DNA from 4 places in the Streptomyces sp. NPDC047974 genome. Region 1 is predicted to be linked to each of the others. Evidence: riboswitches for the same ligand, from Rfam matches in the RefSeq annotation. Region 1 holds a riboswitch; each other region holds the start of a gene.

What was found. A riboswitch is a leader RNA that binds a small molecule or an ion and turns the genes downstream of it on or off. The one in region 1 is predicted to bind cyclic di-AMP.
Positions count from the first base shown of each region.
Region 2: another riboswitch for cyclic di-AMP. It lies ahead of AB0E19_RS31145 (M23 family metallopeptidase); the one in region 1 lies ahead of AB0E19_RS05430 (LysM peptidoglycan-binding domain-containing M23 family metallopeptidase).
Region 3: another riboswitch for cyclic di-AMP. It lies ahead of AB0E19_RS24920 (M23 family metallopeptidase); the one in region 1 lies ahead of AB0E19_RS05430 (LysM peptidoglycan-binding domain-containing M23 family metallopeptidase).
Region 4: another riboswitch for cyclic di-AMP. It lies ahead of AB0E19_RS28150 (C40 family peptidase); the one in region 1 lies ahead of AB0E19_RS05430 (LysM peptidoglycan-binding domain-containing M23 family metallopeptidase).

Region 1 is NZ_JBEZNU010000002.1:526,959-530,313, forward strand. Features, by position in the region: gene AB0E19_RS05425 (SGNH/GDSL hydrolase family protein) at 1-634, opposite strand, end outside; gene AB0E19_RS05430 (LysM peptidoglycan-binding domain-containing M23 family metallopeptidase) at 796-1,752, opposite strand; cyclic di-AMP (ydaO/yuaA leader) riboswitch at 1,757-1,912, opposite strand; gene AB0E19_RS05435 (tyrosine-protein phosphatase) at 2,307-3,128, shown strand; gene AB0E19_RS05440 (DUF6126 family protein) at 3,151-3,315, opposite strand; gene AB0E19_RS05445 (helix-turn-helix domain-containing protein) at 3,335-3,355, opposite strand, start outside.
Region 2 is NZ_JBEZNU010000029.1:52,875-56,229, forward strand. Features, by position in the region: gene AB0E19_RS31135 (pitrilysin family protein) at 1-21, shown strand, start outside; gene AB0E19_RS31140 (pitrilysin family protein) at 48-1,412, shown strand; cyclic di-AMP (ydaO/yuaA leader) riboswitch at 1,738-1,899, shown strand; gene AB0E19_RS31145 (M23 family metallopeptidase) at 1,907-2,677, shown strand; gene AB0E19_RS31150 (GntR family transcriptional regulator) at 2,895-3,355, shown strand, end outside.
Region 3 is NZ_JBEZNU010000018.1:141,876-145,230, reverse strand. Features, by position in the region: gene AB0E19_RS24925 (aldo/keto reductase) at 1-701, opposite strand, end outside; gene AB0E19_RS24920 (M23 family metallopeptidase) at 783-1,994, opposite strand; cyclic di-AMP (ydaO/yuaA leader) riboswitch at 2,006-2,156, opposite strand; gene AB0E19_RS24915 (PP2C family protein-serine/threonine phosphatase) at 2,397-3,355, opposite strand, start outside.
Region 4 is NZ_JBEZNU010000023.1:88,137-91,491, reverse strand. Features, by position in the region: gene AB0E19_RS28160 (ATP-dependent Clp protease proteolytic subunit) at 1-573, shown strand, start outside; gene AB0E19_RS28155 (hypothetical protein) at 581-886, shown strand; cyclic di-AMP (ydaO/yuaA leader) riboswitch at 1,201-1,407, shown strand; gene AB0E19_RS28150 (C40 family peptidase) at 1,411-1,887, shown strand; gene AB0E19_RS28145 (cytidine deaminase) at 2,020-2,463, shown strand; gene AB0E19_RS28140 (ATP-binding protein) at 2,488-2,925, opposite strand; gene AB0E19_RS28135 (8-amino-7-oxononanoate synthase) at 3,111-3,355, opposite strand, start outside.

The DNA.
Region 1 (3,355 bases):
CCGGCAGGCCGAGGACCTGGGCGGCGCGCAGCGCGACCCGGGTGTGGCCCTCGGGCGAGAGGTGCAGCCGGTCGTCGTCCCAGGCCCGCCGGTCCTGGACCGACTTCAGCGACCACAGGTCGAGGACCGGGCAGTCGTAGCGGTCGGCGATGGCGCGGACGTGGGCCGTGTACGTGGCGATCTTGCCGCGCAGGTGCTTGAGCACCGGTACGTCACGGGTGTCGAAGCCGGTGGTCACCATGACGGTGCCGACGGCGGAGGTGAGGTCCCGCACCGCCCGCTCGAACCGCTCGGCGACGTCGTCGGGGTCGGTGCCGGGGCGGATGATGTCGTTGCCGCCCGCGCAGAAGGTGACCAGGTCGGGGGCGAGCTCCTTGGCCCGGGGGACCTGCTCGGCCACGATCTGGTCGAGGAGGCGGCCGCGGACCGCGAGGTTCGCGTAGCGGAATTCCTGGTGGTCCGGCAGCTGGTCGGCGAGGAGCACCGCGAAGCGGTCCGCCCAGCCGACATAGGTCCCGTCCGGCCCCGGGTCTCCGACGCCCTCGGTGAAGCTGTCACCGATCGCCGCGTACGACCCGAATCCCCCGACCGCCCCGAACACGTTCTCTTCTGTTGCTCTCGAATCGTCTGCCACGACAGCACATCCTTCCTTTCCGGATGTGACCTACGCGACCGTAAGGAGGGGTTGACGGCGGGTGATATATGCCACCGATAAAGAATTTGCCAAGCCCGGAATAGGGCGAAGGCCCGGCACGCGGGTGCCGGGCCTTCGCCGTGTCCGTTGGTCCGGACGGGTCAGATGGAGACCCCGTGCTGGCGCAGGTAGGCCAGCGGGTCGATGTCCGCGCCGTAGCTCGGCGAGGTGCGGATCTCGAAGTGCAGGTGCGGGCCGGTCGAGTTGCCGGTGGAGCCGGAGAGACCGATCTGCTGGCCGCCGCTCACCGACTGGCCGGCGGAGACGGCCAGGGAGGAGAGGTGGGCGTACTGCGAGTAGTTGCCGTCGGCGTGCTGGATGACGACCTCGTTGCCGTAGGCGCCGCTCCAGCCGGCGGAGACGACCGTGCCGGCGCCGACGGCGCGGACGGTGGTGCCGGAGGAGGCGATGAAGTCGGCACCGGTGTGGTAGCCGGAGGACCACATGGAGCCGGAGGCGCGGTACGGCGTGGAGACGCCGCCGGAGACCGGGGCGACCCAGCCGGACGCGGCCGGGGCGGCGGCGGCCGGGGCCGCGGCGCGCTCGGCGGAGCGGGAGGCGCGGGTCTGCTCGGTGGCCTTCGCCGTGGCCTTCGGGGCGGCCTTGACGGCGGCCTTCGGGGCGGCCTTCGGCGCGGCGGCCGGGGCGGCGGGCTTCGGGGCGGCGGCCTTGGCGGGGTTCTTGGCGCCGAGGGTGAGCTTCATGCCCGGGAGGATCAGCGAGGGGTTCTCGCCGACGACCTGGCGGTTGTCGGCGTAGAGCCGCTTCCAGCCGCCGGCGACGTCGTGGTCGGCGGCGATCTTGGACAGGTAGTCGCCGGCGACGACGGAGTACGTGGTCGGGGCGGCGGCCTTGGCGGCCGGGGCGGCTTTGGCCTGGACCTGCGCGGCGGCGATCACGGTGCCGGAGACGGCGGCCGGGGCGGCCTGCTCGGCGGCGTGGGCGCCGGTGGCGCCGATCAGCGGCAGCGCGACGACGGCGCCACCGGTGCCGGCGGCGACGAGGCCACGGGTGATCAGGGTGGACTTCTGGCGGCGGTGCTTACCCTTCGCGGGCATGGCGAATTCCTCTCCGGCGCCTGCGAGGTGAGCTGTCGGGTTCGGACTGGAGATGTCCGGCCGCGTTTCTCACGCGGCTTCACCCCTAGCCGTCCTGCGTCGCGGGACCGGCGTACTTCCTTGGGTCCCCCGCTCCTGCCAGCGTGGACGGGTGTGAATTCCGGACGGTGGCAGGATTCGGCGGTCCGACCGGATTGACGGCGACGCTAGACGAGCCGGGTCGGCGCGAACAAGCCACGGAATTCGACGGGCATTCCGGGACGATCTTCGGGCCTGGAATTCCGGTCACCCTCCGTGGATGACGGTCCCTCGATTCCCTTTTCGGGGAGGGGGGTTGGACCGGGCGGTCGGCCACGATCCGTCACCTCTATGACCCTGCTCACGCGCCGAATTCCATCTCCCCCTCAACCGGGGCGCGTTACCCCAAGACCTTCCAATACGGACAGATCGCCCATTACCGTCCAGGGGGGTGCGCCGCGCCGCGCTCGACGGGATGATTGCGGGGGGAACCGATCTCGTACGGGCCCCGTGAACGCCTACCACCAGGAGCATCCGTGACGCAGCAGCTGCCGCAGGTCAAGACCCTCGAACCCGGCGAGCCCGAGCTCGCGGCGGTCCGCAACTTCCGGGACGTGGCCGGCCTGCCGACCACCGACGGACGCGCGGTCCGGCCCGGCACCCTCTTCCGCAGCGGTCACCTCGCCGACGCCACCGAGTCCGACGCGGCCTTCCTCTCCGGCCTCGGCCTGCACACGATCTTCGACTTCCGCAACGAGGCCGACGCCAAGGTGGAGGGTCCGGACGTGGAGCTCCCGGGCGTGCGGAACGTGAACATACCCCTGAGCGACCCGGCCGACGGCAAGGAGTTCTGGCGGATGGTCCGCGAGGGCGACCTCGACACGCTGCGGGACCTGCTCGGCGACGGAAAGGCGGCGGACCGGATGACCTCCGCGTACCGCCGGATGATCGTGGAGCGGACCGCCGAGCACAGCCGCATCCTGCACGCCCTCGCCGAGGAGGCCGTCCCGGCCCTGATGCACTGCGCGGCCGGCAAGGACCGCGCCGGGCTCTCGATCGCGATCACCCTGCTCGCCCTCGGCGTGGAGCGCGAGGCCATCGAGGCGGACTACGTGAAGTCCGGCGCCCCGCACCGCCGCTACAAGGTGCGCCGCAGCCCCACCGCCCGGGACGCGATGGCGCCCGAGGTGATGGAGCTGCTGAGCCCGCTCTTCGACGCGCGGGTGGAGTACCTGCGGGCGGCCTTCGAGGCCATCGACGCCACCTGGGGCTCCGTGGACGCCTACCTCGCGGACGGCCTGGAGCTGGCGCCGGAGACCCGCGAGCGGCTGCGCGAGCGGTTCCTCACGGAGGCGTGAGGCCGCGGGCCCTCCCGCCCGGTCACTGGTTCTGCCCGCCCAGCATGAAGAGCAGGTAGAGGAAGCCGGCGAAGAGGTGACCGGCGATCAGGTAGGCGAAGAGGCGGAGCACCAGCCCCTTGGGGAACTTCCCCTCGCCGCGCTCCTCACCGGTGACCGGGGCGGAATTCACTGACTTGTCGGACATGTCGACCAGCCTTTCGGGCTCAGCGGGAGTGCGGGGTGCC
Region 2 (3,355 bases), on a different contig from region 1:
GAGGAAGGAGCGGACCGGTGACCGACGCCGCCACGTCCCTGACGAGCATGGAGTTCCACCCGCAGCCGAAGGCCGGCACGGCCAGGCCGTGGGCCTTCCCGGCCCCCGAGCGCGGCGCGCTCGACAACGGCCTGACGGTGCTCCGCTGCCACCGCCCCGGCCAGCAGGTCGTGGCCGTCGAGATCTTCCTCGACGCGCCGCTGGACGCCGAGCCCGAGGGCCTCGACGGCGTCGCCACGATCATGGCGCGCGCCCTCTCCGAGGGGACCACCGAGCGGGCCGCCGAGGAGTTCGCGGCCGAGCTGGAGCGCTGCGGCGCCACGCTCGACGCCCACGCGGACCACCCCGGCGTCCGGGTCTCCCTGGAGGTCCCGGTCTCCCGGCTCCCCAAGGCGCTCGGGCTGGTCGCCGAGGCGCTGATCTCCCCGGCCTTCGACCCGGACGAGGTCAAGCGCCTGGTGGACAACCGGCTCGACGAGATCCCGCACGAGGCGGCCAACCCGAGCCGCCGTGCCGCGAAGCAGCTCTACAAGGAGCTCTTCCCGGCCGCGACCCGGATGTCCCGGCCCCGCCAGGGCACCGAGGAGACGGTGAAGGCCATCGACGCCGCCGCCGTCCGCGCCTTCTACGACGCGCACCTGCGGCCCGCCGCCGCCACCGCGGTCGTCGTCGGCGACCTCACCGGCGTCGACCTCGACAAGGTGCTCGCCGAGACCCTGGGCGGCTGGAGCGGCAAGCCGGCCGCGCCGCGCCCGATGGCGCCGATCACCGCCGACGACACCGGACGGGTCGTCATCGTCGACCGCCCCGGGGCGGTCCAGACCCAGCTGCTGATCGGCCGGATCGGCCCGGACCGCCACGACTCCGTGTGGGCCGCGCAGGTCCTCGGCGTCTACTGCCTCGGCGGCACCCTGACGTCCCGTCTGGACGCCGTCCTGCGCGAGGAGAAGGGGTACACGTACGGCGTGCGCGCCTTCGGGCAGGTGCTCCGCTCGGACGGCGAGGGGCACGGCGCCTCGATGCTCGCGATCAGCGGCTCGGTCGACACCCCCAACACCGGTCCGGCCCTCGGCGACCTGTGGCAGGTGCTCCGCACCCTGGCGGAGGGCGGTCTGACCGACGCCGAGCGGGACGTGGCGGTGCAGAACCTGGTGGGCGTGGCCCCGCTCAAGTACGAGACGGCCGCGTCGGTCGCCGCGACCCTCTCCGACCAGGTCGAGCAGCACCTCCCGGACGACTACCAGGCCCGGCTGTACGCGCGGCTCGCCGAGACCGGCACGGTCGAGGCCACGGCCGCCGTCGTCAGCGCCTTCCCGGTGGACCGGCTCGTCACGGTCCTGGTGGGCGACGCGTCGCAGATCGAGGAGCCCGTGCGGGCCCTCGGCATCGGCGAGGTGACGGTGGTGAGCTGATCCCGGGGTGAGCCGACCTCGTGGTGAGCCGACCTCGTGGGGAGCCGACCTCGTGGGGAGCCGACCTCGGGGTGAGCCGACCCATGGTGAGTTGACTCCGGGTGAGTAGGCCCACGGTGAGTTGACCGGTCGTCAACCCCGGGCGGAGGTCTCCGGTGCGTAGAAGCGCCGGAGACCTCCGCTTTGTCCGTTACGGCGTCAAAGATGATCGTATGCCCTGTGGCATGTCTTACAAATGAGCGTGTCTGTTTGGCGATCGACATCCGTCCGGCCTAGCGTCGATCCGTCTGTCCGACCCGACGCACGCGCCGCACCCGCGGCAACCGGACAGACATCGCCGAGTCCCCGTCAGGCGCGAGCCTGGGGAGCCGGGGACCCACGCAGTCCCTGGGGTGAATCGGACGCCTTCGCCACGCGGAGGGGTCCGTAGGAGACCTTCCTGCTCCGAACCCGTCAGCTAACCCGGTAGGCGAGAAGGAAGGAAAGGAACCGTCTTGGCGTTCACCCGTGCCACCGGGAAGCATCGTGGTGCGAGCCGACTGGCTCGCCGCAGCGCCGGCATCGCCGGCGTGGCCGCCCTCGCGACCACCGGCGTCGTCGGCACCCTGGCCTCCCCGGCGCTCGCCGCCGACACGGACGACCGTTCCCCCGAGGACACCGGCCTCACCCGGGTGATCGCCGACGAGTCCATCGCCGACCAGGTCAACGCGCAGGCCGCCGCCCAGGAGCGGGAGGCCACCGAGGCCGAGGCCCGGGCCAAGGCGCGCGCCGAGGCGAAGCGCAAGGCCGAGGCCCGCGCCCAGGAGATCCGCGAGGCCAAGGAGCGCGCCGCCCGTGAGGCCGAGCGCCGCCGGCTCGCCTCCTTCAACCTCCCGGTCGCCGGCTCGTACGTCTCCACCGGCTACAAGACCGGCGGCTCGCTCTGGTCCTCCGGCAGCCACTCCGGCGTCGACTTCCACGCCTCCTACGGCAGCTCGGTCGTCTCCGTCGGCTCCGGCACCGTCGTCGAGGCCGGCTGGGGCGGCGCGTACGGCAACAACATCGTGATCCGGATGAACGACGGCACGTACACCCAGTACGGCCACCTGTCGTCCATCGGCGTCTATGTCGGCCAGAGCGTCGAGCCCGGCCAGCAGATAGGCGTCTCCGGCTCGACCGGCAACTCCACCGGCCCGCACCTCCACTTCGAGGCCCGGACCACCGCCGAGTACGGCTCCGACATCAACCCCGTCGCGTACCTCCGCGCCCGCGGCGTCAGCCTCTGACGTCCCGCGCCCCCGCTGCACCGAAAGGCCCCGGCTCCCACGAGCCGGGGCCTTTTCGCGCCCCGGCGAGCGGGTGCGGTGCTCCGGATCCGGAGGGATTCCACCGCGAACCGGACGAATTCCGAGGGGGCATCGGAATTTCCCGCGCCCTGCAATAGAGTCGCGTGAACGGCGCTGCTCGAATTCGGTGCGCGCGGAGCGAATACGGAGGTCGGACATGCGGGTTCCCGCGCAATCGGTATGCACGGCGATCCGGGACGACATCGTCTCGGGGATCTTCGAGCGCGGCAGCCGGCTGACCGAGGAACAGCTCGCCCGCCGTTACGGCGTCTCCCGCGTCCCGGTCCGCGAGGCGCTGCGCACCCTGGAGTCCGAGGGCTTCGTCGTCAGCCGCCGGCACGCGGGCGCCCATGTCGCCGAGCCCACCGACCAGGAGGCCGCCGACCTCCTCGACGTCAGGGCGCTGCTCGAACCGCTCGGGGCGGCCCGGGCCGCCCAGCGGCGCACCGACGCCCACCTCAAGGTGCTGCGGGGCCTGGTCAGGCTGGGGCAGGAGCGGGCCCGCCGGGGGCAGGGCGAGGACCTGCGGGCGCTCGGCGGCTGGTTCCACGAGACGCTCGCCCAGGCCTCGGGCTCCCCGGCGCTCGCCGCGCTCCTCACCCAGCTGCGCCACAAGAT
Region 3 (3,355 bases), on a different contig from region 1:
GCGCGGACGCTCTCGACGGTCCGGCCCGGGCGGTACTTGCCGGTGAGGAAGCCGGCGGCGAGGCCGTAGTAGGGGACGGCGGCGAGGCCGGTCTCTGCGGCGGTGTCGAGGAGCGGGCCCTCGTACTTCCCGCGGGCGACGAGGTTGTACTCGGGCTGGAGCGCCACGTACCGGGCGAGCCCCTCGGCCTCGGCGAAGTCGAGGGAGGCGCGCAGCCGCTCGGCGGAGATGTTGGAGGCGGCGACGGCCCGCACCTTGCCGTCCTTCACGAGCTGGTCGAGGGCGGTGACGATCTCCTCCACCGGCACGGACTCGTCGTCGAAGTGCGTGTAGTAGAGGTCGATGTAGTCGGTGCCGAGGCGGCGCAGGGACTCCTCCGCGCCGGCCTTGATGGTGGTGGCGGCCAGGCCCTTGAGGCGGGAGTGGTGGCCGACCTTGGTGGCGACGACGATGTCGGAGCGGTTGCCGCGGGCGGCCATCCAGCGGCCGATGATGGTCTCGGACTCCCCGCCCTCGTTGCCCTCGACCCACTCGGAGTAGACGTCGGCGGTGTCCAGGAAGTTGCCGCCCGCGGCGGCGTAGGCGTCGAGGACGGCGAAGGACCGCTCCTCGTCGGCGCTCCAGCCGAAGACGTTGCCGCCGAGGGCGAGCGGGAAGACGTGCAGGTCGGAGGTGCCCAGCGGGCGCAGGGGTGAGGACATGACGTACTCAACCCCCTGCGCCGCCGGGCCTATTCCGGTCGAGGAGCCTGAACCCCGGCCGGAACGCTCATGCGTCGGGGGTCAGACCGACAGGCCCTTGGAGCGCAGCCACTCCGCCGGGTCGATGCCCGAACCGTCGGGGGTGTGGACCTCCATGTGGAGGTGGGGACCCGTGACGTTGCCGGTGGCGCCGACGCGGCCGATGGTCTCGCCGGTGGTGACGGTCTGGCCGGCGGCCACGGTCATCGAGGAGAGGTGGCAGTACCAGACCTCGGTGCCGTCCTCCAGCTCCAGGACGATCCGGTAGCCGTACGAGCCGGACCAGCCGGCCGACTTGATGGTGCCGCCGTGCACCGCCTTGAGCGGGGTGCCGGTGGGGGCGGCGAAGTCGAGGCCGGTGTGGTAGCCGGATGACCACATCGAGCCGGACTGCATGTAGGTGGAGGTGAGGGTGTAGGAGGAGAGCGGCATGGAGTAGCTGGCGGCCAGCTGGGCGAGCCGCTCGGCCTCCGCCTTCTCGGCGGCGATGCGCTCGGCCTCGGCCTTCTCCGCGGCGAGCCGCTCCGCCTCCGCCTTGGCCTTCTCGGCGGCGATGCGGTCGGCCTCGGCCTTCGCGGCGGCCTCGGCCTGCGCCTGGGCGTCGGCGGCGGCCTTCTCCGCGGCGGCCTTCTCGGCGGCGAGCTTCTCGGCGTCGGCGGCGGCCTGCTGCTGCTGTTCGGCCTGCTGGAGGATGCGGGCGCGCAGGGCCTCGCCGGCGTCGGCGGTGGTGGCGGTGCGCTCCACGGCCTCGGTGCCGGCGGCGGTGTCGGCCGGGGCGGTGTACGTGACCGAGGTCAGCGGCTTCGCGGCGACGCCGCCGGCCGGGGCCGGCGCGGACTCGCGGACCGGGGCGGTCTTCTCCTCCTCGCCGCCGGGCAGGAGGTCGCCGACGCCGGGCAGGTCGTGGGCGTCCGGCAGGCCCAGGTCGGGCAGGTCGGGGAGGGAGATGGCGACGGGGGCCTTCTCCTGCGCGGTGGCGAGGCCGCCCGCGCCGACGGCGGCGATGACGCCGACGCCGAGGACGGTGGAGGAGCGGGCGAAGTTGGACCGCTGCTTCACGACCCGGTGCCGGCCGCCGGAGCGGCTCTCGGCGCGCAGGGAGCCCTCGGTCGGGTTCCACTCGCCGGGGGCGGGGGTGAAGGAGGCCGTCTCGTACGCGCCGGGCGCGAAGCCGTCCGGATCGTCCGCGCCGACGGCACCCGGGCCGCCGAAGGGGTCGAAGGGGGCTTCGGGTACGGGGGTGTTGGACGCCACGGAGGCGCGCTCCTTTCCTTCCTTCTCGCCTACCGGGTTAGCTGACGGGTTCGGAGCAGGAAGGTCTCCTACGGGCTCTTCGCACGGGGGAGGTGCGAGGGGCCCGATTCACCCCAAGGGTTGGTTCCCCGGTTCCCTTGCGGGATTCGGCACGTGCGCACGGAGCCGTCTCTTGCGACGGCTGGGACGACCGCGCTGCGTTATCGAACGTTAATAGACACCGCACTCCTATTCCAAGCCGTTCCCCTTGATCATTCATTGAATTGGCAGGGAATCGCCCGAGTTGAGCCGCCTTCAGCGAGCCTTCGCTCCACCCCGAGAATCTGACGTTATGTCAATTGTTATCGCTGTGAGACCTCGTGAGCACGGACCGTGACCGGGGTCGGACGTGCGGTACCCGCGTCAACGCGCCGGTCCCGGCGGCACCACCGGCATCGTCCGCCGCCGCTCCGGCGCACCCGCCGCCGGCCGGCTCACCGCGAGCAGCGCCATGTCGTCCGTCGAACGCCCGCCGGTGTGCCGCCGCACGTCGTCCACGAGCGCGTCCAGGAGCTCCCCGGGCCCCGGGAAGACCGCTCCCGCGAGCCGCGCCGCCGGATCGTAGAAGACCCCCCGCGCGTCCCGCGCCTCCGACAACCCGTCCGTGTGGAACAGCAGCGTCGTGCCCGGCGGGTACGGCCACTCGTCGGCCCGGTCCGGCCCCACCGCCAGCTCCCCCATCCCGAGCGGCAGCGCCGCCTCGGTCGGCTCCAGCGGCTCCAGCCGCCCGTCCCCGTACAGCAGCAGCGGCGGCGGATGCCCCCGGTTCACGATCCGTACGACCCCGCCCTCGCGCGGGATCTCGGCGAGCACCGCCGTGGTGAACCCCTCGAAGGCGTCGAGGCCCTCGCGCCGCGTCCCCTCCCGGGTCAGCGCCCGTTCGAGCCGCGCCGCCACCCCCTCCAGGGCCGCCTCCTGCTCGGCCGCCTCCCGGAAGGCGCCGATCACCACGGCCACCGCCTCCACCGCGTCCATCCCCTTGCCCCGCACGTCCCCGACCACGAGCCGCACCCCGTGCGGAGTGTCCTGCACGGCGAAGAGGTCGCCGCCGATGAACGCGTCCGCCTGCGCCGCCTCGTACCGCGCCGCGCACTGGAGCCCCGCGATCCGCTCCGCCGGCATCGGAAGCACCGCCCGCTGCGCCGCCTCGGCGATCACCCGCGCCGACGCCAGCCGCTCGCCGCTGCGCCGCACCACCAGGTTGATCAGCATCGCGAGGGCGGAGACGGTCACCACGGTGAGGGTCTCGGTGAGCGAGGGCACGTCGGAGAGCGTGTCGTTGTACGCGTGCAGCCCGACCGAGGCGAGGATCGCCGCGAGCC
Region 4 (3,355 bases), on a different contig from region 1:
CGGACCCTCGATCCCTACGCGAAGCTCCTGGAGAACCGGATCGTCCTCCTCGGCACGACCGTCGACGACGTCGCCGCGAGCGACGTGATCGCCCAGCTCCTCCACCTGGACCACGCGGATCCGGGGCGGGACATCGCGCTCTACCTCAACTCCCCCGGCGGCTCGATCACCGCGACGACCGCGATCCACGACACCATGCGCAGCCTGGCGAGCGACGTGGAGACCACCTGCCTCGGCCAGGCCGGCTCCACGGCGGCGGTCCTGCTCGCCGCGGGCGCGCCCGGCAAGCGCATGATGCTGCCCGGCGCCCGGGTCACCCTGCGCCAGCCGATCCTCGACGAGCCGCTCGCCGGCCGGCTCTCCGACCTGGACCTCCAGGCGCGCGAACTGCTGCGGCTACGCGACGTGATGACCGGACTCCTCTCCGCGTACACCGGCCGGGAGGCGGCCGAGGTCGCCGCCGACACCGAGCGCCTGACCGTCCTCGACGCGCCGGCGGCGCTCGCGTACGGCCTGGTCGACTCGATCGTCGGCACGCGTCGGGCCGACTCCGGCACGCCGACGGCACGGTGAGACCGCGATGGTGCCGGAGCTTCCGCCGCTGCCCGCCCTGACGCGCGCCGAGGGGCAGTTGATCGACGCCTACCTCGAAGTCGTCGACCTTCTGGGGAAGATCAATCCATCCAGGGGATCGCATACCTATGGGGCCCTGCGGGCCGCGCAGGCCCTGGTCGGGCGGGCGGAGGCGCTGCGCGAGGCCCTGACGCTCATGCATATGCGGGGCGAGAGCGAGGTCCACTCCGAGACATTGGCCTGCGCGCTGCGGGTGTTGGACGGCGAGCGGCGGGCCGCCCGCGTCACCGTGCCCGGCACGCGGGCCAGTTGACATTCCGACGTGTCGTGTCGAGCCCCGGACGGCCGACACGGGACGCAGGATCCATCCCCCGTCCGGCGTAGTCGCGCGACCGACAGATGAAGTGTGCGAGTTGCGCAACAGGTGTACGCATTTGGCGGAATCAGGCATTCCGATGCTGGTACGGGGCTCGTCGGCCAAACCTACGACGATCACGAAACCCTCTTGTCCACCCGTATGGATCAGTCGTGAGGAGCCTCACATAACGTCGTTTCCGCTCGGTTTTCGACCGAACCGTGGGTCAAGATCCTCGACGACGACAAGCCCCCGCCATCCAGGCGGGGCGGTCCGGGCGGACGCCGAGTCCTGCCGCCGTCCCGGACGTCTGGTCGACAGGATTGGACCGGCAGGAGTGGAGGACCCGAGCAGTACGGGTCGATCGCGCCGTATCCCCGGCGCGGCCGTCCCTTGGGGTGAAGCCGCAGCCGCGGCCGGGCATCTTCGCCTGCCCGAACCCGACAGGTCATCCTTCACAGGCGGCTGACGAAGGGTTGCGCATGACTGCGCAGATGCATGTCCCGTCCCTGCTGTCCCGGGCCGGAGCCGTCTCGGCTCTCACCCTCGCCGCCGTCGGCGGCACGCTCCTCGCACCGGGAGCCGCACCCGAGGCCCAGGCGGCCACCTCCCACGCGACGCAGGCCCTGAACGTGGCGGCGTCCAAGAAGGGCGCGCCCTACCGGTACGGCTCGGCGGGCCCCACCCGCTTCGACTGCTCCGGGCTCACGCTCTACGCCTACAAGAAGGCGGGAAAGACGCTGCCGCGCACCGCGCAGCAGCAGTACAACAAGACCCGGCACATCTCCGCCGCCGGCCGACAGAAGGGGGACCTGGTCTTCTTCCACTCGGGCGGCAGGGTCTACCACGTGGGGATCTACGCCGGCAGCGGCAAGATCTGGCACTCGCCCAAGACCGGCTCCTGGGTGAAGCTCGACCGGATCTGGTCCTCGAAGGTCTACTACGGCCGCGTGCGCTGACCCACCGGGCGCCCGCGGTGGTGTCCCCGGGGTGCGGTGGCGCCGCCGCACCCCTCACCGCGGGCGCTCTTCCCGCGCACGCCTCCGGAAACCGGGACGCCCCTTCCGGGACCCGGCTCCTAGGATGCGGCCATGACACTCGATCAGGAACTCGTCGACGCCGCCGTGGCCCAGCTGGACCGCCGCTGGTCCCCCGAGGAGCCCGGCGGGGCCGCCGCCGTCCGTCTCGACGACGGGCGGATCCTGACGAGCGTCGGTTTCGACAACATCCACGCGAGCGTCACCCTGTGCCAGGAGACCGGCGCCTACTGCCAGGCGTACACCCTGGACCGCGCGGTGACCGCGTCCGTCTGCGTCTTCCGCGACCCGGAGGACGGCCGTTACGTCATCCTGCCGCCGTGCGGCGTCTGCCAGGAGCGCCTCGCGCTCTGGGGGCCCGACGTGGAGGTCGGCGTGCCCGACCCCGAGGACCCCACCCGCTGGATCGCCCGCAGGCTCGAAGAGGTCAACCCCTACTACTGGGCTCCCCACTTCGCCGGCGGCTCATGGCCCTCGACGCGGCAGCACGCCGAGTGAGCGGTCCGGCCCCGGCGAACCGGTTCAGCAGGCCGGAACGGCCGCCGCGGCCCAGGGCAGCGTGATCCACACCGTCTTGCCGCCCTCGGCGGTCGCCGTCACCGAGAGCCGTCCGCCGGCCTCGGCGGCGAGGACCCGGATGATCACCATGCCGCGGCCGTTGTCCTGCTGGACGGCGGCCGGGAGCCGGCGCGGGAAGCGCGGATGGCTGTCGGTGACGCCGATCCGCAGCACCTCCTCGCGGTCGAGGCGGAGCTCGACGGTGAAGGTGGGCGACTGCCCGAAGGTGTGCAGCACCGCGTTGGTCGCCAGCTCCGAGACCATCAGCCGGATCGAGTCCGCCGTGTCGCCGCCGTCGTCCAGACCCCAGCGGCCGAGCGCCTCCGCCACGAACCTCCGCGCCGTGGCGACCGCGCCGGGCTCGCTGGGCAGAGTGACGGATGCTTCCTGGTGATCTGCCATGGCGACGTCGTCCCTTTCCCGCCGGGGGCGTCGCCCCGGCTCGCGCTCCGCGTCAGCCTGCCACCGATCGGGCACCCGGGTGGGTCGTTCTCCCGAGATATGCCCCGTTCTGTCGCCCGAAGCGGTGAACTCCGGGCCTGTCGACGGCGCGTGGGCGGGATCGGGAGCCCGCTGTGTGCGGGTGGTCAGCGCGCCCCGGCCGGCGCGGTCCGCACGATCGTGGCGACCGCGCGCCCGATCTCCGCGTCCGTGAGGTCCGCGCGGGCCGTCAGCCGCAGCCGCGAGATGCCGTCCGGCACCGACGGGGGCCGGAAACAGCCCACGGACAGGCCCTGTTCGCGGCAGTCGGCCGCCCAGCGCAGGGCCTCCTCGGGCCCCGGCGCGTGCACCGAGACCACGGCCGCGTCCGGACGGGCCGAGACGAACCCGG